2 regions of the Metabacillus sp. 84 genome follow, and region 2 is predicted to be linked to the other one. Evidence: a T-box and tRNA genes for the amino acid it is inferred to sense, from the RefSeq annotation. Region 2 holds a T-box; the other holds one or more tRNA genes.
The links. A T-box is a leader RNA that pairs with one kind of tRNA and senses whether it is charged. The one in region 2 lies ahead of trpS (tryptophan--tRNA ligase), so its partner is inferred to be a tRNA-Trp.
Positions count from the first base shown of each region.

Region 1: it has a tRNA-Trp gene. The T-box ahead of trpS (tryptophan--tRNA ligase) is inferred to sense a tRNA for this amino acid. The anticodon was not compared.

Region 1 is NZ_JBNILN010000024.1:11,410-16,509, reverse strand. It holds rRNA gene rrf (5S ribosomal RNA) at 1-99, shown strand, start outside; tRNA gene ACQCV8_RS20075 (tRNA-Asn) at 106-180, shown strand; tRNA gene ACQCV8_RS20070 (tRNA-Ser) at 187-277, shown strand; tRNA gene ACQCV8_RS20065 (tRNA-Glu) at 286-360, shown strand; tRNA gene ACQCV8_RS20060 (tRNA-Val) at 720-795, shown strand; tRNA gene ACQCV8_RS20055 (tRNA-Met) at 815-891, shown strand; tRNA gene ACQCV8_RS20050 (tRNA-Asp) at 896-972, shown strand; tRNA gene ACQCV8_RS20045 (tRNA-Phe) at 1,049-1,124, shown strand; tRNA gene ACQCV8_RS20040 (tRNA-Thr) at 1,145-1,217, shown strand; tRNA gene ACQCV8_RS20035 (tRNA-Tyr) at 1,234-1,317, shown strand; tRNA gene ACQCV8_RS20030 (tRNA-Trp) at 1,323-1,396, shown strand; tRNA gene ACQCV8_RS20025 (tRNA-His) at 1,415-1,490, shown strand; tRNA gene ACQCV8_RS20020 (tRNA-Gln) at 1,553-1,627, shown strand; tRNA gene ACQCV8_RS20015 (tRNA-Gly) at 1,690-1,764, shown strand; tRNA gene ACQCV8_RS20010 (tRNA-Cys) at 1,773-1,846, shown strand; tRNA gene ACQCV8_RS20005 (tRNA-Leu) at 1,855-1,935, shown strand; gene ACQCV8_RS20000 (DUF6241 domain-containing protein) at 2,449-2,973, shown strand; gene ACQCV8_RS19995 (HEAT repeat domain-containing protein) at 3,477-4,178, shown strand; gene ACQCV8_RS19990 (MEDS domain-containing protein) at 4,305-4,880, shown strand; gene ACQCV8_RS19985 (MerR family transcriptional regulator) at 5,006-5,100, shown strand, end outside.
Region 2 is NZ_JBNILN010000007.1:114,650-127,756, reverse strand. It holds gene ACQCV8_RS13835 (GNAT family N-acetyltransferase) at 1-391, opposite strand, end outside; gene ACQCV8_RS13830 (hypothetical protein) at 528-707, shown strand; gene ACQCV8_RS13825 (putative glycoside hydrolase) at 744-1,931, opposite strand; gene ACQCV8_RS13820 (ABC transporter ATP-binding protein) at 2,151-3,092, opposite strand; gene ACQCV8_RS13815 (ABC transporter ATP-binding protein) at 3,093-4,136, opposite strand; gene opp3C (oligopeptide ABC transporter permease) at 4,155-5,183, opposite strand; gene opp3b (oligopeptide ABC transporter permease) at 5,183-6,112, opposite strand; gene ACQCV8_RS13800 (peptide ABC transporter substrate-binding protein) at 6,248-7,942, opposite strand; gene ACQCV8_RS13795 (DUF3899 domain-containing protein) at 8,323-8,676, shown strand; T-box leader at 8,722-8,936, shown strand; gene trpS (tryptophan--tRNA ligase) at 8,987-9,976, shown strand; gene ACQCV8_RS13785 (MFS transporter) at 10,340-11,656, opposite strand; gene ACQCV8_RS13780 (YjbA family protein) at 11,819-12,571, opposite strand; gene ACQCV8_RS13775 (DUF2268 domain-containing protein) at 12,665-13,107, opposite strand, start outside.

The DNA of each region.
Region 1 (5,100 bases), on a different contig from region 2:
AGAGGTCACACCCGTTCCCATACCGAACACGGAAGTTAAGCTCTTTAGCGCCGATGGTAGTTGGGGGTTTCCCCCTGTGAGAGTAGGACATCGCCAGGCAGGTATTCCGCAGTAGCTCAGTGGTAGAGCTATCGGCTGTTAACCGATCGGTCGCAGGTTCGAGTCCTGCCTGCGGAGCCATATTATGGAGAGCTGTCCGAGTGGCCGAAGGAGCACGATTGGAAATCGTGTATACGTCATAAGCGTATCGGGGGTTCGAATCCCCCGCTCTCCGCCATAATAACTGGCCCGTTGGTCAAGCGGTTAAGACACCGCCCTTTCACGGCGGTAACACGGGTTCGAATCCCGTACGGGTCACCAACCGATTTCAAACAAATAGGCAGCACTTAAAGTGAACGGCTAGAATAGAAGCGCAATCCGCCGCTCATCGCAAGCCCAAAAAGAGGGTTGGGAGAAGCAAGCAGTGCTAGGAGCCGAAGGAGAGAGCCCCGGAGCGCACATAAGTGCGTGAGGATGCGGACGACTGAAAGCGACAACGCAATGCGCCGCTCATCGCAAGCCGAAAGCATCACCCAACAAAGTGAAAGTAAGAGGGTTGGGAGGAGCAAGCAGTGCTAGGAGCCGAAGAAGAGAGCCCCGGAGCGCACATAAGTGCGTGAGGATGCGAACGACTGAAAGCGACAACGCAATGCGCCGCTCATCGCAAGCCGAAACTATATGGAGGATTAGCTCAGCTGGGAGAGCATCTGCCTTACAAGCAGAGGGTCGGCGGTTCGATCCCGTCATCCTCCACCATAAATATTTATTTTATTATCGCGGGGTGGAGCAGTCTGGTAGCTCGTCGGGCTCATAACCCGAAGGTCGCAGGTTCAAATCCTGTCCCCGCAACCAAAATGGTCCGGTAGTTCAGTTGGTTAGAATGCCTGCCTGTCACGCAGGAGGTCGCGGGTTCGAGTCCCGTCCGGACCGCCATTTGATTTTTTAATCAAACCTAAGTAAAATGTAAGAGGGTTTCAATAAGCGAGAAGCTTAGTGGAAGGCCAAAAATGGCTTGGTAGCTCAGTCGGTAGAGCAATGGACTGAAAATCCATGTGTCGGCGGTTCGATTCCGTCCCAAGCCACCATTTATAACTAATATAAATATGCCGGTGTAGCTCAATTGGTAGAGCAACTGACTTGTAATCAGTAGGTTGGGGGTTCAAGTCCTCTTGCCGGCACTGTCTTCACTGTAGTGGAGGGGTAGCGAAGTGGCTAAACGCGGCGGACTGTAAATCCGCTCCTTAGGGTTCGGCAGTTCGAATCTGCCCCCCTCCACCATTTATAGGGGCATAGTTTAACGGTAGAACAGAGGTCTCCAAAACCTCCGGTGTGGGTTCGATTCCTACTGCCCCTGCCAATATAATTTGATAATGTGGCGGTTGTGGCGAAGTGGTTAACGCATCGGATTGTGGTTCCGACATTCGTGGGTTCGATTCCCATCAGTCGCCCCATATTTTTGTATTTGAATATTGGCTGCTGTATAATAAATCTGCATCGTGAGTACATACATAGGTGGGCTATAGCCAAGCGGTAAGGCAACGGACTTTGACTCCGTCATGCGTTGGTTCGAATCCAGCTAGCCCAGCCATTTTTTCTTTTCAGGAAAGTTTTAAATCCTTTTGCATAGAATGACATACAGGAAACAATAAGGCGGAAGTAGTTCAGTGGTAGAACACCACCTTGCCAAGGTGGGGGTCGCGGGTTCGAATCCCGTCTTCCGCTCCATTATGTTTGGCGGCATAGCCAAGAGGAAAGGCAGAGGACTGCAACTCCTTTACCCCCGGTTCGAATCCGGGTGCCGCCTCCAAACAATATGCCGGTGTGGCGGAATTGGCAGACGCGCACGACTCAAAATCGTGTTCCTCTGGAGTGCCGGTTCGACCCCGGCCACCGGTATCATTTTCAGGTTATTAATCTGTAAACAAACGTGAATATTACCGAAATATCAACCGTTTCTCACAGTGTGGGGAACGGTTTTTTCGTGTGGTCCGGACTATACTGAATATTTTCAAAATGGGTGCATCCATAATACATGCTGGTTATTCATTAAAGTACGCAGATTCTTCAATTTCACTGTCATCTTCAGATAAAAGGTTTAATAAATCTCCTGTAGGATGAATAAAATTTCTTAAATCCCTTTAAAATTTTTTGAATCTGTCTTATGTCTTTGTTTTTTAAGTAATTCACATTAAATGGATTTTCCCCAAACCCCCCCCTAAGTGATTGCCATTTCATATTGGATCTCCCAACTATAGTAAATCTCTAAAAGGGTATCTGGGTAATGCATTGAATACTATAATTGTTCCAATATGATGGAATGCTATAATGAGGTTAATCATTTTATTCGTTTCTATGCTTCATTACCATACCAATTACATTGAATACTACTATGGGAGATGGGTGCCTCAAATGAAAAAAAGTCAGGTTATATGGGTTGGATCTATTGCTATTGCTGGAAGCGTTGCACTTATTATTTATTACATGATAGGTCAAGATGGGAGTCGGGAGACTTTAAAGGTGAAAGAATCAAAAACACCGAATAATGAAATCATAGAAATAGAGGAGGCTAATGCAGTCCCGTCAGATAAAGAATTTCCTATAAACATGAATGAATCTGACATGCAAAATGCGATTCATGGGATGAGCCACCAAAAAGTTGAAGCTGAAGACAAATGGGGGTTCATTCCGTTAACTTCGGAGAGAATAAAACGATTAATAGCTGTTCTTCAGCATAACCAAGAAAATTATGAACATTACCGTACATACAAGGAAATATTGGATCGTTGGAACGACAATGATTTCTCGAAAGTTGATCACGATCATAATCGGATTTGGGAACTTCAAAATGGAAATGTAGGCAAGGCTACAGGCATTTTATCTGCTGAGGAAGAAAAAGAATTTATCGAAGAACATTACAACATTGAGAGAAAATAAAAACTTTCCTAATCCCCAATTATTAAGCTGCGAAGGATGTTTTTCAGTATTTCTTCTCATATTTGTTGTTAAACTTCAGCTTTAGCACTTATTGATTATCAGACTGAACGAATGACTTTATACACAAAGAAGTACAAAGGAAAATATAAAGGATGGTCAGCTAGGAGAACAAACAGATGATAAAAAAGATTGAAGGCGGCATAAGATGATTGAAAAGTTAATTGAACGGATGATGGATGAAACAGACGCAGGAAGCCGGAACAGTATTTCCTGGAAAGCATATAGAGAAGCTGAAAAAATCACGGACCCAAATTAAATTCCTTATTTAATGGAATTCATTGAGAAACTAAAAAAGAAGAAGACTAGACAGGATCGGGAAAAGAGAGATGCTATTTACTATATTCTAAAGAAGATCGGAGTCCATACATCCGATCAAAGTATTCCAGTGTTTTTTTTTGAAGTGCTTACAATTTGAAACCAATATGCATACAGTGGGAAATCTTTTGGATTACATAGCAGATCAGGGTAACTTTGTTCCTGATCACAGGGGAATCCTTCCTTTCCTGGAAGATCGACGCTGGCAAATCCGTTTTTTTGCTATAGACTTACTGGGCAAATGCAAAGAACCTGCTGTTGAGGATGCTCTTATAAAAATACTGGAAGCATGCAATGACCACCATGAGTTTTTAAGCATTTGCGGGGCGCTTCAAAAGATTGGAACTGCTCAATCGATCCCTCTTCTAATCGAGAAAACCAAGCACAAAGACCAATGGATCAGAATTGGTGCCTATGAAGCATTGCATGTACTGGGAAACCAGGAGCTGTTGCCAATATTTATTGAAGGACTGAAAGACCGTTTTTATTGCTCAAAACATCATGCCGTAATAGGTGTCTGTAAATTTGATGATGGAAACTATACAGACTTAGTTTATAAATTTGTTAGTAAGCTAACATCCTATTCCCGCATTTTAGAAGCTGATGAAACGAAGCCCACGGACTTAATAGCGGGGCTTTCCTATCTTGATCGGTATATAGGGGATAAGGGAAAAATGGTGAAGTTGCTGGAAAGAATCACACGGGTTGAAAGGGATGTTTTTTCAGAAACAGAAAAGAAATTTATTGAAAAATATATTGAAAACGGCCATAGGGTTGATCAGAATAAGAATCCCTTTAATAGAAATAGCCAGGGTACTTTACTCCGGTAAAGCTCCATCACCTTAATCATGAGGAGGAACCCCGGTACATATACCGCACAGCAGTTATCTAAAATGTGATAAGATGAGCGTTAGAACAACAATTGTAAATCTGGCCTTTAAAGGAGCCGTGTAATTTTGAATCATTCCTTAATGGATATAAAAAAAGACATTGATCAATATAAATCCGGGCATATCTTATTTCTGTTTGATGATGCTGACATATATATAAAGGCAGCCTCTGCTTATATTCTTTCTGGAGTTGAACAGGGGGATCAGATCATTGTTATTGAGAATGAGAGAATGGCAGTTTTGCTGGAAAAACAGCTGAAGGGTATTCTGACAAAAAAGCAGCTTGCTAACGTTCATTTCCTTAACAATTTTGATTTTTATTATTCAAATGGAAATTTTCATACTCCCACAATCGTCGCTTATTTTTTGAAAGTAGTGCAGCCTCTTATAGATGCCAATCAGCGTTTTCGAACATGGGCCCATATTGAATGGGGAGAAATTGGAGACATAAAGTACGAAATTGATGATTATGAGAAAAATTCCGAAGTGACGGTGAACGCTATGAAACTGCTCTCTGTATGTGCCTACAACAAGGAAAGACTGCCCGCTAAAATTAAGACATCCTTATTAAATTCTCACCGCTATCTCATGACAGGGAACGGAATCATCCAGCATGAAAAGACGGACGCAGCTAACGAATAATAAATTTCTGTGAGCTTGCATGCAGCAAGTTCTATTTTTGTGTTTGTGAACCTTTTATTACAATGAACCATTTTGTTTGCCCTTAAGCCAAGTTCCCTATACAATGAACCTATAACCATCACGTTATGGTCGGGGGTGATTCCGTTGGGGCTGAGAAATTAAAAATAGGTGAACTTGCTGACAGATGCGGGGTTACAAAGAGAACGGTTGATCATTATAC
Region 2 (13,107 bases):
CCATGTGGTTCACTTCATTAGTGGCAAGAGACTTTCTTGCATATCCGATAGAGCTTGCGTGATGAAACCCTTCCCTTTGATAAAACTTCAGCCGCTTTGCCGTATCAAGATCTGTTTCATCAACAGGCTCAACCTCCAAGATGATTGGCTTGTTCTTTTCTTTCATTCTGGAAATCAGTTTGTGGCCCAAACCTTCTCCACGGGCGTCCTTGGAGACATATATGTAATCGATAAACAGGAAATCCTCCAGCTCTGCGAACATCAAAACATGCTTTGGACCTTCATCCTTATAGTAAATATCTCCCTTTTCTTTCAAAAGGGCCTCTATATGCTCACGTGACTTCATCTCTTCAATTGGAAAGTACTGACTCAGTTTCTCATACCAGTTCATTCATTCTCTCCTAATTTGTAGTTGTATAGATAATTTACCCATTTGCCTCATGCATAAACATAAAAATGTACACTTCACATAATTAACTGAAAATTCCATTATAATAACGTATAATGATTTTAAGGAGCTGACGAATATGCTTGCCTACTTTACTGACTTTGCTTTGTTCTCATTATTTGTTATTGGATTAACGGCAACGATGGGAGTTATCGCCAACGGGATTGGATCAGGGTTATTTGGCGGGAAAGAGAGAGCCAAGTATTATCAGCAATCATTGAATACACAAAAAGGATGGAATCGGGTAAAGAGGAAATAACCGCAGGCTGAGCGTGCAGCCTGCGGTCTTTTTCTTTTATTTTTCCAGGGGAGTGTAATCCACCCCTTTAGTATAGCGGCTGCCGGCATTCCATAACAGAAACTCATTAATTCCTTCTTCATTCAGCGCTTTGATCTGCGCCTCCACTTCCGATTTTCCATATTTAATATAATTTCCCGATCCTAGATAGGATGCAGTGAAATCCTGGAGCCATGGCCGCGAAATTGGAGGAGTTTTTAATTCAGCCAATTTTTTGTTTTCCACCTTTGTATATTCTTTAACAAGCTTGTAGGGCTCTGTATCGGGCTTTTCAATCCCAAAGTAAGGTCCCCAGTGGCTCGGGTAGATCATGGAAGAGATCACGTCCACATTTTCTGATATTTTGCTGAAATTCTGGCCGATTCCGGGAGCTTCAGGAATGGTAGCAGAATAGCCGAATATATCCACTGATACTTTCACGCCATATGGCTTTAATTCCTTGCGGGCATATTCTACAAAGTCCGTCACAGCCTGAACCCGTTTTTGAGTATTATCACGGCTGTCTTTCTGATAATCTCCTTCGCTGTAAGTCAGCCTTTTATCTTTCGTTTCAAACCCCTCAGGAAAACGGACATAATCAAACTGGATTTCTTTAAAACCCATTTTAGCAGCTTCCTTTGCCGCCTCTACGTTGTATTCCCACACCTCTTTGACAAACGGATTGACGAATTTGTCACCGCCGCCGTTTTCCCAAACTTCTCCGTTCTCCTTGTAGGACCATTCCGGTTTTTGTTCTGCCAGAACCGAATCTTTGAAAACCACGACCCGGGCGATGGGATAAATCTTATGTTCCTCAAGCTTTTTCATCATTTCTTTTGGTTCTTTTATGTAGGACTGGCTGACGTCATAAAATGAAGATTCTTTATCAGGCTTAAAGGTCAAATTGCCATGATCATCTTTTACATCAATCACCATACTGTTTAATTCTGTATCGTCCATCATTTTCAGCAGAGAATCCATCTTTTCTCCTCCGGCAGAGGATCCGGTCACATAGATTCCTCTAACGGCATCAGGGTATTCGAAGCTGTACCCTGAGTCATACTCGAACCTGGGCATATGCTGAGGGAGTTTTTTTTCAGGGATTGCGATTTCACTCATGGCCAGCGGCTTGCTTTCCGCTGCTGCAGCAGATAAGGCAGGTCCTGCAATGGCCACCGCACATCCCGCTGCGGCAACTTTTAACATTACTTTTTTAATCAATCCGGTTCCTCCTTTTTTTTATCTCTTTCTTTAAGTATAGGGAAGTTCTTGATAGGTTGATAGTGGATACCCTGTTTATAATGACAAAATGAGACATTTGACGCAGTCCTCAGGTAATCCATTGCCCACTTTATTCCACAATGCTTCATCTGGTACATAAACCAAAAAACGCGCCAGGCTGTACCGGCGCATTTTCTAATTCTATTATACTGTAGCAGAATACTGTTTTTGGTATTGATCGAATTCTTCTTTGGAACACATAACAAAATGTCCAGGTGTCACTTCTCGGAATTCCATCTCTTCGCCAGGCTGGCTCTTATGCTTAGAAGGATCATATGTCTTTCTGACGCGGGTGCGCTCATAATCCGGATCCGGCAGCGGGATGGCGGAAAGCAATGATTTCGTGTACGGATGAATAGGATTTCTGTACAGCTCCTCAGCCGTAGCCAGTTCAACCAGTTTTCCGAAGTACATTACCCCAATTCGGTCGCTGATGTATTTAACCATGGATAAATCATGCGCGATGAATAAATACGTCAGCCCCTTATCCTTTTGGAGCTGCTTCATTAAATTCACAACCTGGGCCTGAATGGAAACATCCAAAGCAGAAATCGGCTCATCAGCGATGATAAAGTCAGGCTCTACAGCCAAAGCACGTGCAATTCCGATACGCTGGCGCTGACCTCCGCTGAATTCATGAGGATAGCGGTTGGCGTGCTCACGGTTCAATCCGACTGTTTCCAGCAGCTCATAAACGCGCTCCAGCCTCTCCTTCTTCGTTTTCGCCAACCCATGAATATCAATTCCTTCGGCAATAACGTCTACTACTTTCATTTTGCCATTAAGGGAAGCGGAAGGATCCTGAAAAATCATTTGCATTTTACGGTTAAGCTGCTTTAGTTCTTTTTTGGATTTTTTCCCGTGAACGTTCTCGCCATTGAAAATAACGTCGCCGTCTGTCGCATCATAAAGCCGGATAATCGTTCTGCCCGTCGTAGACTTTCCGCAGCCGGATTCACCAACAAGTCCAAGAGTTTCCCCTTTAAATATCTCAAAGGATAAGTCATCTACAGCCTTTACCATGTTCGGCTTCCCTATGTTAAAGTACTGCTTCAGGTTTTTTACTTCAAGTAATTTTTCAGCCACTTATTTCCCCTCCTTCGCTGCAGGGAACATTTTCATCCGTTTGCGGACAGCTTCAGGCGGCTCCACAGCTGGAGCGTCCGGGTGCAGAAGCCATGTTGCTGCATAATGAGTGTTGGACACTTTAAAAAACGGAGGCTCCTTCTCCATATCAATCTGCATCGCATATTCGCTCCGCAATGCAAAGGCATCACCCGCAGGAGGATTGAGCAGATTTGGAGGAGTTCCCGGTATTGAATAAAGTTCTTCTTCTGTTGCGTCGAGACTTGGCATAGAGCTCAAAAGGCCCCATGTGTACGGATGCTTCGGATTGTAAAAGATCTCGTCTACCGTTCCGATTTCCACTATTTTTCCGCCGTACATAACCGCTACACGATCAGCTACGTTTGCAACGACTCCCAAATCATGGGTTATAAAAATGATCGATGTGTCAATTTTTTTCTGTAAATCCTTCATCAATTCAAGAATTTGCGCCTGAATGGTTACATCAAGAGCTGTTGTCGGTTCATCCGCAATCAACACCTTCGGATTGCAGGCAAGCGAAATAGCAATCACGACACGCTGCCTCATCCCGCCGGAAAATTGATGAGGGTATTGCTCAAAACGGGCTTCCGCATTCGGAATCCCAACAAGGCGCAGTAAATCAATCGCTTGTTTCTTCGCTGTTGCTTTGCTGGCTTTTTGATGTTTAATAATCGGTTCCATTATCTGACGTCCGATTTTCATTGTCGGATTCAGGGAAGTCATCGGATCCTGGAAAATCATTGAAATGTCTTTACCGCGAATCTTCTGCATTTCTTTCTCGCTGACTTTAGTCAAATCCTTGCCATTAAATAAAATTTGACCTTCTTTGTATTCAGAGTTGCTTTCCGGCAGAAGCCTCATGATACTTTTTGTTGTAACGGATTTTCCAGAGCCCGATTCACCAACAATCGCAAGCGTCTCTCCTTTAAACAAGTCAAAGGATACACCGCGGATCGCTTTTACTTCTCCTCCAAATGTATGAAAAGATATATTTAAATCCTTAACTTCCAACATTTTTTCCATGTTTTCCACCTGCCTCTACTAATCGCGCATTTTCGGATCCAGCGCATCGCGCAGACCGTCTGCCAGCATATTAAAGCTAACCATAATAATACTCATAATGACTGCAGGGTATATCAACAGATGCGGGTGCAGCCTCATCGTTCTATAACCATCATCAATCAAGGTTCCAAGAGATGCCAGTGGATCCTTCAGCCCGAGCCCGATGAAGCTTAAGAAAGCCTCGAAGAAGATGGCACTTGGTATAGTAAACATTGTGTTAATGATAATTACTCCTACAAGATTTGGCAGCAAATGTTTAATCATAATCCGGAGGTTTGAAGAACCGAGAGTCCTGGATGCAAGCACAAATTCCTGGTTCTTGTATTTAATGACTTGAGCACGCACGACCCTTGCCATAGTCGTCCATCCTGTAATCGTTAACGCGATTGTAATGGATAAGATACCTGGTTTTAAAACAATGATCATTAAGATTACGATAACCAGGTTTGGTATACCTACAAGAATTTCAATAATCCGTTGCATGAAGGAATCTAGACGTCCTCCGAAGTACCCGGAGATTACACCATATGCAACACCAATTACCATATCAATGGCTGCTGCTAAGAAAGCGATATAAAGCGAAACCTGAGTCCCTTTCCAAATACGGGTGAATTGATCCCGTCCGAGAGCGTCTGTTCCAAACCAGTAATATTCATCTACTTTCTTCAGTTCATATGCGTTGTATTCTGTACCATTTTTTCTTTCTGCCATACCGTCAAAAGGGAGCCAGCCAATATTTTCCAAACCCTGAATCCGTGGCGGTAAATTGTTATGTGAGACCGTTTGCGTATCGAAATCCTTCCCGCTGACGAAAGGTCCTAAAAATGCCATCATGATAAGCAATGCCAGAGCGATCAAACTTAAAATAGCTGCTTTGTTTTTCCGAACCCTCAGCCAGGAATCCTGCCAAAAGCTCAGACTTGGTTTATTAATGACCTCTGCTTCACGAGAATCAACCTGTACTGGCTGAAACGATTTCTGATCAAACTCTTCTTTAGGCTGTGCCATTATTTCTTCCCTCCTGCTACCCTGATCCGTGGATCAATGACTCCATATAAAATATCCACAACAAGTATGATGAGGATAAACAGAGCTGCAAACAAAATAGTCGTCCCCATGATAACCGGATAGTCATTAACATTAATCGATGTAACGAACTGTTCACCAATTCCTGGCACAGCAAAAATTTTCTCTACTACTAGAGATCCGGTCATCAAACTGATTGCCAATGGCCCAAGCACAGTTACAACCGGGATGAGGGCATTTCTCATTGCATGTTTAAACGCAACCTCCCAGTAGTTAGACCCCTTTGCTTTTGCCAACGTTATATAATCCGAGTTTAATACATCAATCATTTCTGTTCTCATAAATCTGGCTGCAATGGATAGCGGAAAAATGGATAGGGCAATTGTCGGCAAAATACTGTACTCCGGTCCATTCCAGAAAGCAACTGGAAGCCAACCTAATTTTACGGCGATAAAATATTGGAGCAGTGCCGCAAATACGAAGGATGGTACAGATTTACCCAGGACAGCAATCAGAGTAGAGCCGTAGTCCATCCATGTATTTTGTCTCAGTGCGGAAATTATCCCAAGAAATATCCCAAGGAAACCGCCTAACAGCATTGCCTGAAACCCAATTGTTGCAGATGGTCCTATCCGATCGGAGATTAATGCAGTTACTGGAGTATTATCAAAAGTGAAGGAAGTACCAAGGTCTCCTTTTGCAACACTCACCATATATTTTGTGTACTGAACAGGCAGAGGTTCATTTAACCCATACTGCTCCTTTAACATCTCGAGCTGATCAGGTGACAGTTTGTTCGCATTTGTAAACGGAGTACCCGGTATAATTTTCATGAGGAAAAACGTAACCGAAGTAATAATAAACAGTGTAATCAGCATAAATAAAATACGCTGTGCAATATATTTAACCATGCTCGCACCTCCTGGAAACACTAAGATACCGCCGAATTATTCATTATTCGACAAAATAAATGGAGAGAAAAGGGAGTATAGGATTTAGCGTATACTCCCTTTTCTCTTTTTTTCTTTTAACCTGTCAAACTTCTATTATTCTGTAACTTTAATCCACTTGTAAGAATATTCTGGTCCATTTAAGTGATAGACAAAGCCATCAACTTTAGGAGCAACCAGTACGTTAGCTGCACGCTGGTAAACCGGGGCAAGACCAGCATCGTCCATCAGGACTTTTTCAGCTGCTTGAAGAGCTTCAAAACGCTTGCCTGGCTCTGCAGCCAGTTCGCCTGTTGCTTGTTTCAGAAGTTTATCATACTCAGGGTTAGAGTATGCCATTCTGTTGGATCCGCCGTCTGTGATCCATAGGTCAGAGAACGAAATCGCATCTGCGTAATCAGGACCCCATCCAGCAAATTGAATGTCATATTCCATTTTCGTATCAAGATCAAGACGTACGGAGAATGGAACACTCTTAAGGTTGATTTTCAAACCTGGAAGGTTTTTCTCAAGCTGATTTTTCATATAAGCATCTGTTTTCTTAGCAGAGTCTGTGTCTCCGCCGATATAATCAAGTGTAACTTCTTTTTTGCCGATTTCTTTCAAGCCTTGTTCCCAAGCCTTTTGAGCTTCTTCAAGGTTGTATGTCAGCATGTCTCCATTTGCCTCACGGAAATCCTCACCCGTATCAGGATGTTTAACAAATTCTTTTGGTACAGCATAATTTGCCGGTACAGATCCGTTGTTCAGGATGCTTGCAGCGAGGTCTTCTTTGTTGAAGCCTTGTGCAATTGCTTTTCGGATGTTCACGTTTGCCAAAGCTTCGTCTTTTTGGTTCAGCTTCAACCAGAAAATTGTCGGCTCAAGCCATTTAACCAGGTTTTCGTCGCCTTCATATTGAGGTACAACGTCAGAAGACAGCTTTCCAGTGACATCTGCTTCACCGCTGTCGAAAAGATTTGCTGCTGTGGCGGAATCCTTAACAACGTTGAAGTTGATCTTTGTCAATGTTACGTTATCTTTATCCCAATAGTTGTCATTCTTTTCCATAGTCCATTTTTCTTTCGTATTACCGCCCCAGTCAGACATTACGAAAGGTCCGTTAAATACGAGGTTATCAGCATTCATACCGTACTCTTTCCCTTTTTCAGTAACAAATTTCTCGTTTTGAGGGTAGAACGTAGCAAATGCCATTAGGGATTTGAAGAATGCGATTGGTTTAACAAGTGTGATTTCAAGAGTGGTATCATCAATAGCTTTAATTCCAAGTTCTTCCGGCTTCATTTCGCCTGCTGCGATTTCAGCGGCATTTTTAATTTTTCCAGACATCATATAAGGACCGTAAGGAGATTTTGTTTCAGGGTTAATAGCACGCTGCCAAGCGAATACAAAGTCGCTTGCTTTAATCTGATCACCGTTCGACCATTTAGCATTTTCATTCAGCTTAACCGTAGCGACTGTATCGTCCTCGTTCCATTCAGGATCGCCTTTTGCCACTCCGTCAACAGTCTGCTGATCTTTATCCGTGCGGTAAAGACCTTCGCCTACGTTGTTAAGCATAGACAAGCTGATTGTATCCTCTGCAAGTGCACTGTCTAATGAAGGAATAGCAGAAGTCTCAAGAACTGTGATTTCCTGTGGTACGTCAGCTGCGGGTTTTTCTGTATTTTCCCCTTCGCTGCCGCCGCCTGAAGGTTTAGCTGAGTTTCCTCCTCCGCCATAGCATGCAGATAAGAATAGGCTTAGTACCAGAGTAAGTACTAAAAGTAGTGAAAATTTAGTCTTTTTCACAAAGTTGACCTCCCTTTTATTTTCTGAGAATTCTTACAAGGACTATTATACAAGTTTTTGAATATTTGTACATGTGTTTTTTTTAAAAAGTTTACAATATTGAAATAAAATTAAGAATTCCAGCCTAGTTTAGTAGTTAGTAAGCCCTAAAAACCCTTTATTTATATTGGCTTTTTACACAATCCCTGCCTACTCGCTGCTGCTTTAAAGTAAAGTTGTAAAATTACCGTAAACTTCTGTATTATGTTGTAATGTATAATAGAAATTGGGTATAATTGTAGGAATATATTCCTTGATGCTATTTTTGTTCAATAATGATTTTAGATAAAAATATTATGGCGATACTAGTATTATGAATAGTGCAAAGAGAGGGATTGCAAATGAAAATCGGTTTTATTTTATTTGTTGGCGGCCTTGCTGCCTCATTGATCATCTCCATCTTACTGTATGGCTCTGTGACACTGCTCTCCCTGATTAATCTTTTGTTCCTCATTGGCGGAGCATTCTTATTCACCGCATTGTTTATCATGGTGGCCCAGGGCGGATTTTTTGATGGAATTACCTACAGCTTCAGAAGAACATTTCAATCCGGAGGCAGAGATTTAAGCAGAGAAGAAGCAGATGAAATGAGGCCGTTCTCTGAGCTGCTCTCCTTGCCTTTTATTCCGATTATGCTGGCAGGCGCTTCTTTAACAGGTGTTATGCTCGTTTGTCTGGGGTTTTTTTACGCTTAGCTTGCACGAAAAGCAATTCTTTTTTATAATATGAAACAGTTAAATGCATCGGCTGAGAGAGAGAGAAGTAGGCGAATCCTTCATTTTCAGAGAGTCTGTGGTTGCTGGAAACAGACAATGAACTTCGCTGAATGGACTTTTGAGCCGCATTCCGAACAGCAATCAGTAGGCAATGCCGTATTCCTGCGTTAAAGGATGCTAAGAGGCTTTTCTAATTTGGAGAGCAATCAGGGTGGTACCACGGTCTATTCGTCCCTTTTCAGGGATGAATGGGCCTTTTTTTATTACGTATTAAGAGGAGTGGTTTCTATTGAAAACAATTTTTTCCGGAATTCAGCCGAGCGGAGCTGTCACAATCGGCAACTACATTGGTGCCATGAAGCAGTTTATCGAGCTTCAAAATGATTACAACAGCTATTTCTGCATCGTCGATCAGCATGCTATAACCGTGCATCAGGATAAAGCCAAGCTTCGGGAGAGCACTCGCAGTCTCGCTGCTTTGTATGTCGCCATAGGGCTTGACCCTGAAAAAGCTACTCTGTTTATTCAGTCAGAAGTACCTGCACACGCTCAGGCGGGATGGATGCTTCAATGCGTCGCGTACATCGGCGAGCTCGAGCGCATGACGCAATTTAAAGATAAATCGTCAGGCAAGGAAGCCGTTGCTGCCGGTTTATTAACCTATCCGCCTCTTATGGCAGCGGACATTCTCCTTTATGGAACAGATCTTGTTCCTGTTGGCGAAGATCAAAAGCAGCACATTGAATTGACCCGGGATTTAGCAGAGCGCTTTAACCGCAAGTACAACGACATTTTCACTATTCCAGAAGTGCGCATACCAAAAGTCGGAGCCCGCATCATGTCCCTGGCTGAACCAGCCAGAAAAATGAGCAAGTCCGATCCGAACACTAAATCCTTTATTACTCTGCTCGATGAGCCGAAGCAAATTGAGAAAAAAATCAAAAGCGCAGTCACCGATTCTGAAGGGATTGTGAAATATGATAAAGAAAATAAACCGGGTGTTTCCAATCTCCTTTCCATTTATTCCATCTTTACAGGAATGAGTACAGAAGAACTTGAAGCAAAATATGAAGGCAAAGGATACGGAGATTTCAAGGGAGACCTTGCCCAAGTCGTCGTTAATGAAATCGTTCCAATTCAAAAGCGGTATTATGAATTAATGGAAACGGACGAATTGGACCGGATTCTCGATGATGGAGCAGAACGCGCAAACCGTGCAGCAAATAAAATGCTGAAAAAAATGGAAAATGCGATGGGATTAGGAAGGAAACGGAAATAACCCTCCCTTTCTCTCAGAAAAAAAGAGGCTGGGACAAAAGGTTCCCGGTTAATCAAAAAAACCGAACTATTATTTGAAACTCTGATATAGAGCTTCGTAATCGTTCGGTTTTATTCGTTTTCATGTTTTTTTAAAGGCTTTGTTCATGTATGATGTTGATTTATTACCACCTGTTGTTTGGAGTGGAAGGCATGAGACTCCTGCGGGAATAGCGGGAAAGGTGAGACCCCGCAGGCGCAAAGCGGCGGAGAAGGCTTACCGCCCGCCCCTGGATAAGCGAATGCATGCTAACTGCAATCTACAGCCGAGTTTAACAGAGCGCTTTAATGACTATATTTTTAGATATGTCCCAGCCTCTTTTCTTTATTTACTATTTTCAGCTTTCCATTCTGACTCTAGATGCGAATCTTTTGATGACTCGCTCATTCTCCAATACGTAATGAAGCTGACCGCAATACAAGCAGCTACATATACGTAGAAAAGCCACTCCACTCCCATACTTTTCATCCAAAGGGCTATAAATTCAGCTGTCCCCCCAAAGACGGCTACTGTAACAGCATATGGAAACCCTACGCCGAGAGCCCTGATTTGGGTCGGGAAAAGCTCTGCTTTCACAATGGCATTTATAGAAGTATACCCCGTTACAATAATCAGTCCGGCCATCATAAGCAAAAACGCACCGACTGGACTGGATGTCTGCTCAAGAAGCAGGAACAGCGGAACGGTAAGCAATGTTCCAAGAATTCCAAAGCCCATCAGTAAAGGTCTTCTGCCAATTCGGTCTGAAAGTCCCCCGGCAAGCGGCTGAAGGACAATAAAGATCAATAACGCCAAGAAGTTAATCCAGCTGACCGTCTCTTTAGGAATTCCTGACGTGTTGATCATAAACTTTTGCAGGTAAGTGGTATATGTATAAAACGCGACTGTTCCCCCAAGGGTTAATCCCACAACCGTAAGAACTGCCCTTGGATGCTTTAAGAGAGCTTTCAGTGTACCGGCATTCGACTTTTTTTTCTTTCCCATCTTTTCAAATTGCTCCGACTCATCCATGGTCCGCCGCAGCCACAAAACTGCCAGTGCCCCCATTGCCCCAATGACAAACGGAATTCTCCACCCCCAGGAGCTCATATCTGCTTCACTGAGCAATTGCTGAAGAATAATCTGAACTCCAAGAGCTGTAAGCTGGCCGGCAACAAGTGTAACATACTGAAAACTCGAGTAAAATCCGCGTCGGCCCGTGCTTGCCATTTCTGATAAGTAAGTTGCGGATGTCCCATACTCTCCACCCAGCGAAAGGCCTTGAAGGAGTCTGGCCAGCACAAGAATAATCGGAGCCATAACACCGATTGAACTGTAGCCCGGCGTACATGCGATAATGAGAGAGCCTGCAGCCATAACCGTAATGGACAAAGTTAAGGCTGCTCTCCTGCCATGCCTGTCCGCATACCTCCCCAATAATAAACTTCCGATCGGTCTCATCAAAAATCCAACAGCAAATATGGCAGCCGTGTTGAGCAGCTGGCTGGTCGGATCACCCTGCGGGAAAAATTCAGCCGAAAAATAAACGGCGAAGGCTGAATAGACGTACCAGTCGTACCACTCAATCAGATTCCCCACTGATCCTTTAAAAATATTCCCCGTGATGCGCTTTGTACTGGCATGATTACCTGAAACAGACATAATGAAGAATCCCCCTTGCTGCGTTAACGATTTAAAGGATGTTAGCGCTTCACCTGGTAGTATAACGCACTTTTTCCATGATTTGTATAGGGATATTGGGATAGAAAAACCCTTCATTCTACTCCTGCTAAAGGAGTAAGATAAAGGGCTTGTCCGCTTTCTTTAGTTTACTTTTGATTCGTGCTCCGTTTCCCATAGCTTCTCAAAAAAAGGCTGTCCTTTAACAAGGTTCTCACAAAGAGCTTTATGTCTGGCCGACCAGCCGTTCATGGTTTCTGAACAGAGCTTTTCAAAGACATCATGGAAGGCAAGGTGTTTGATTTGCTCGTACTCGCGGGGATTCCATTCAGTATACCAATATTTTATTTCAGCTGTGTTCTGAGTAGTTTGCAGCTGATCCATCGCCATAAAAAGCAGCTGCTTCAGCTGGCGTTCTTTTCTTGTCAGTCCTCTCATGTGATCAGGCCCCAGCGATAGAATGTGAAATTCTTTTTCCTCCCCATGCAGCGGACCGTGGAAAGGATAATCACCCGGTTCCACATCCTTCACCATTTCATAAACCAACTGTTCCTGGCGGGGGATTAATCGGCTTTTTCGGACAGGGATGCTGTAGCCGATCGTATCCACAGCAATGATCCCCTGTCCATCCGTTACGACGAAGCAGTAATCCAGTTGAATTCGTTCATGATTTTTCCGGATGTAGGCTTTTTGATGAATGTCTTTCAGGAGGCTTTGCGGAATTTCGGAAAGATCATTTTCTATATAGCGGAACAGCAGCTGATTCACCTTTATCAGAGGCACCTGATCGAGCAGTTCAACGCTATCATCCTTTCGCCATTCGTGAAAATGGCACACGTTATATCCATTTTCTTCTCCCTCAAACCAATTGACCCAAACATCATGAAGAAACAACATGTTTTACCCCTCACCTTCAAATTCTGTTTGTCAATCAGTATAGGCAGGACAACCTGAAAATATTCCAATATCTTCAGATTATGGACGCATTTTCTATTCTATTTTCAAGTCTTGGATGATCCTTTCGGCAGGCACTGTAAAAAGGGCATGTGTATCAGTTCCATTTTTATCCATATATTTCTTTACTGCAAAATAGCCTGCAGTGTACCCTAGCATTTTAGGATACATTCCTAATCCATACATCAGTTTATCGAACTGCCGGTCCTCCTGTTTTACTTTCTTGTTCGGCAGAATATGCTTCTTCCAAAACTGTTTTAGCTGCGTCTCCGCATACAGCCTGGTCCATCCTGCCGCTTGATCCTCTCCCAGGATTTCACGCACCGCATTCTCTGCCAACCCTTCCATAATCACAACATCTGTCAGCGTATAATCCTTTTCTCTTTTTGGATTTTTTTCAAGCCGGCAAATATGATGATACTCATGGATCAGTAATGCCTTTATCGCCGTTTTCGGAACGTCCGGGGAAAGAAAAAGAA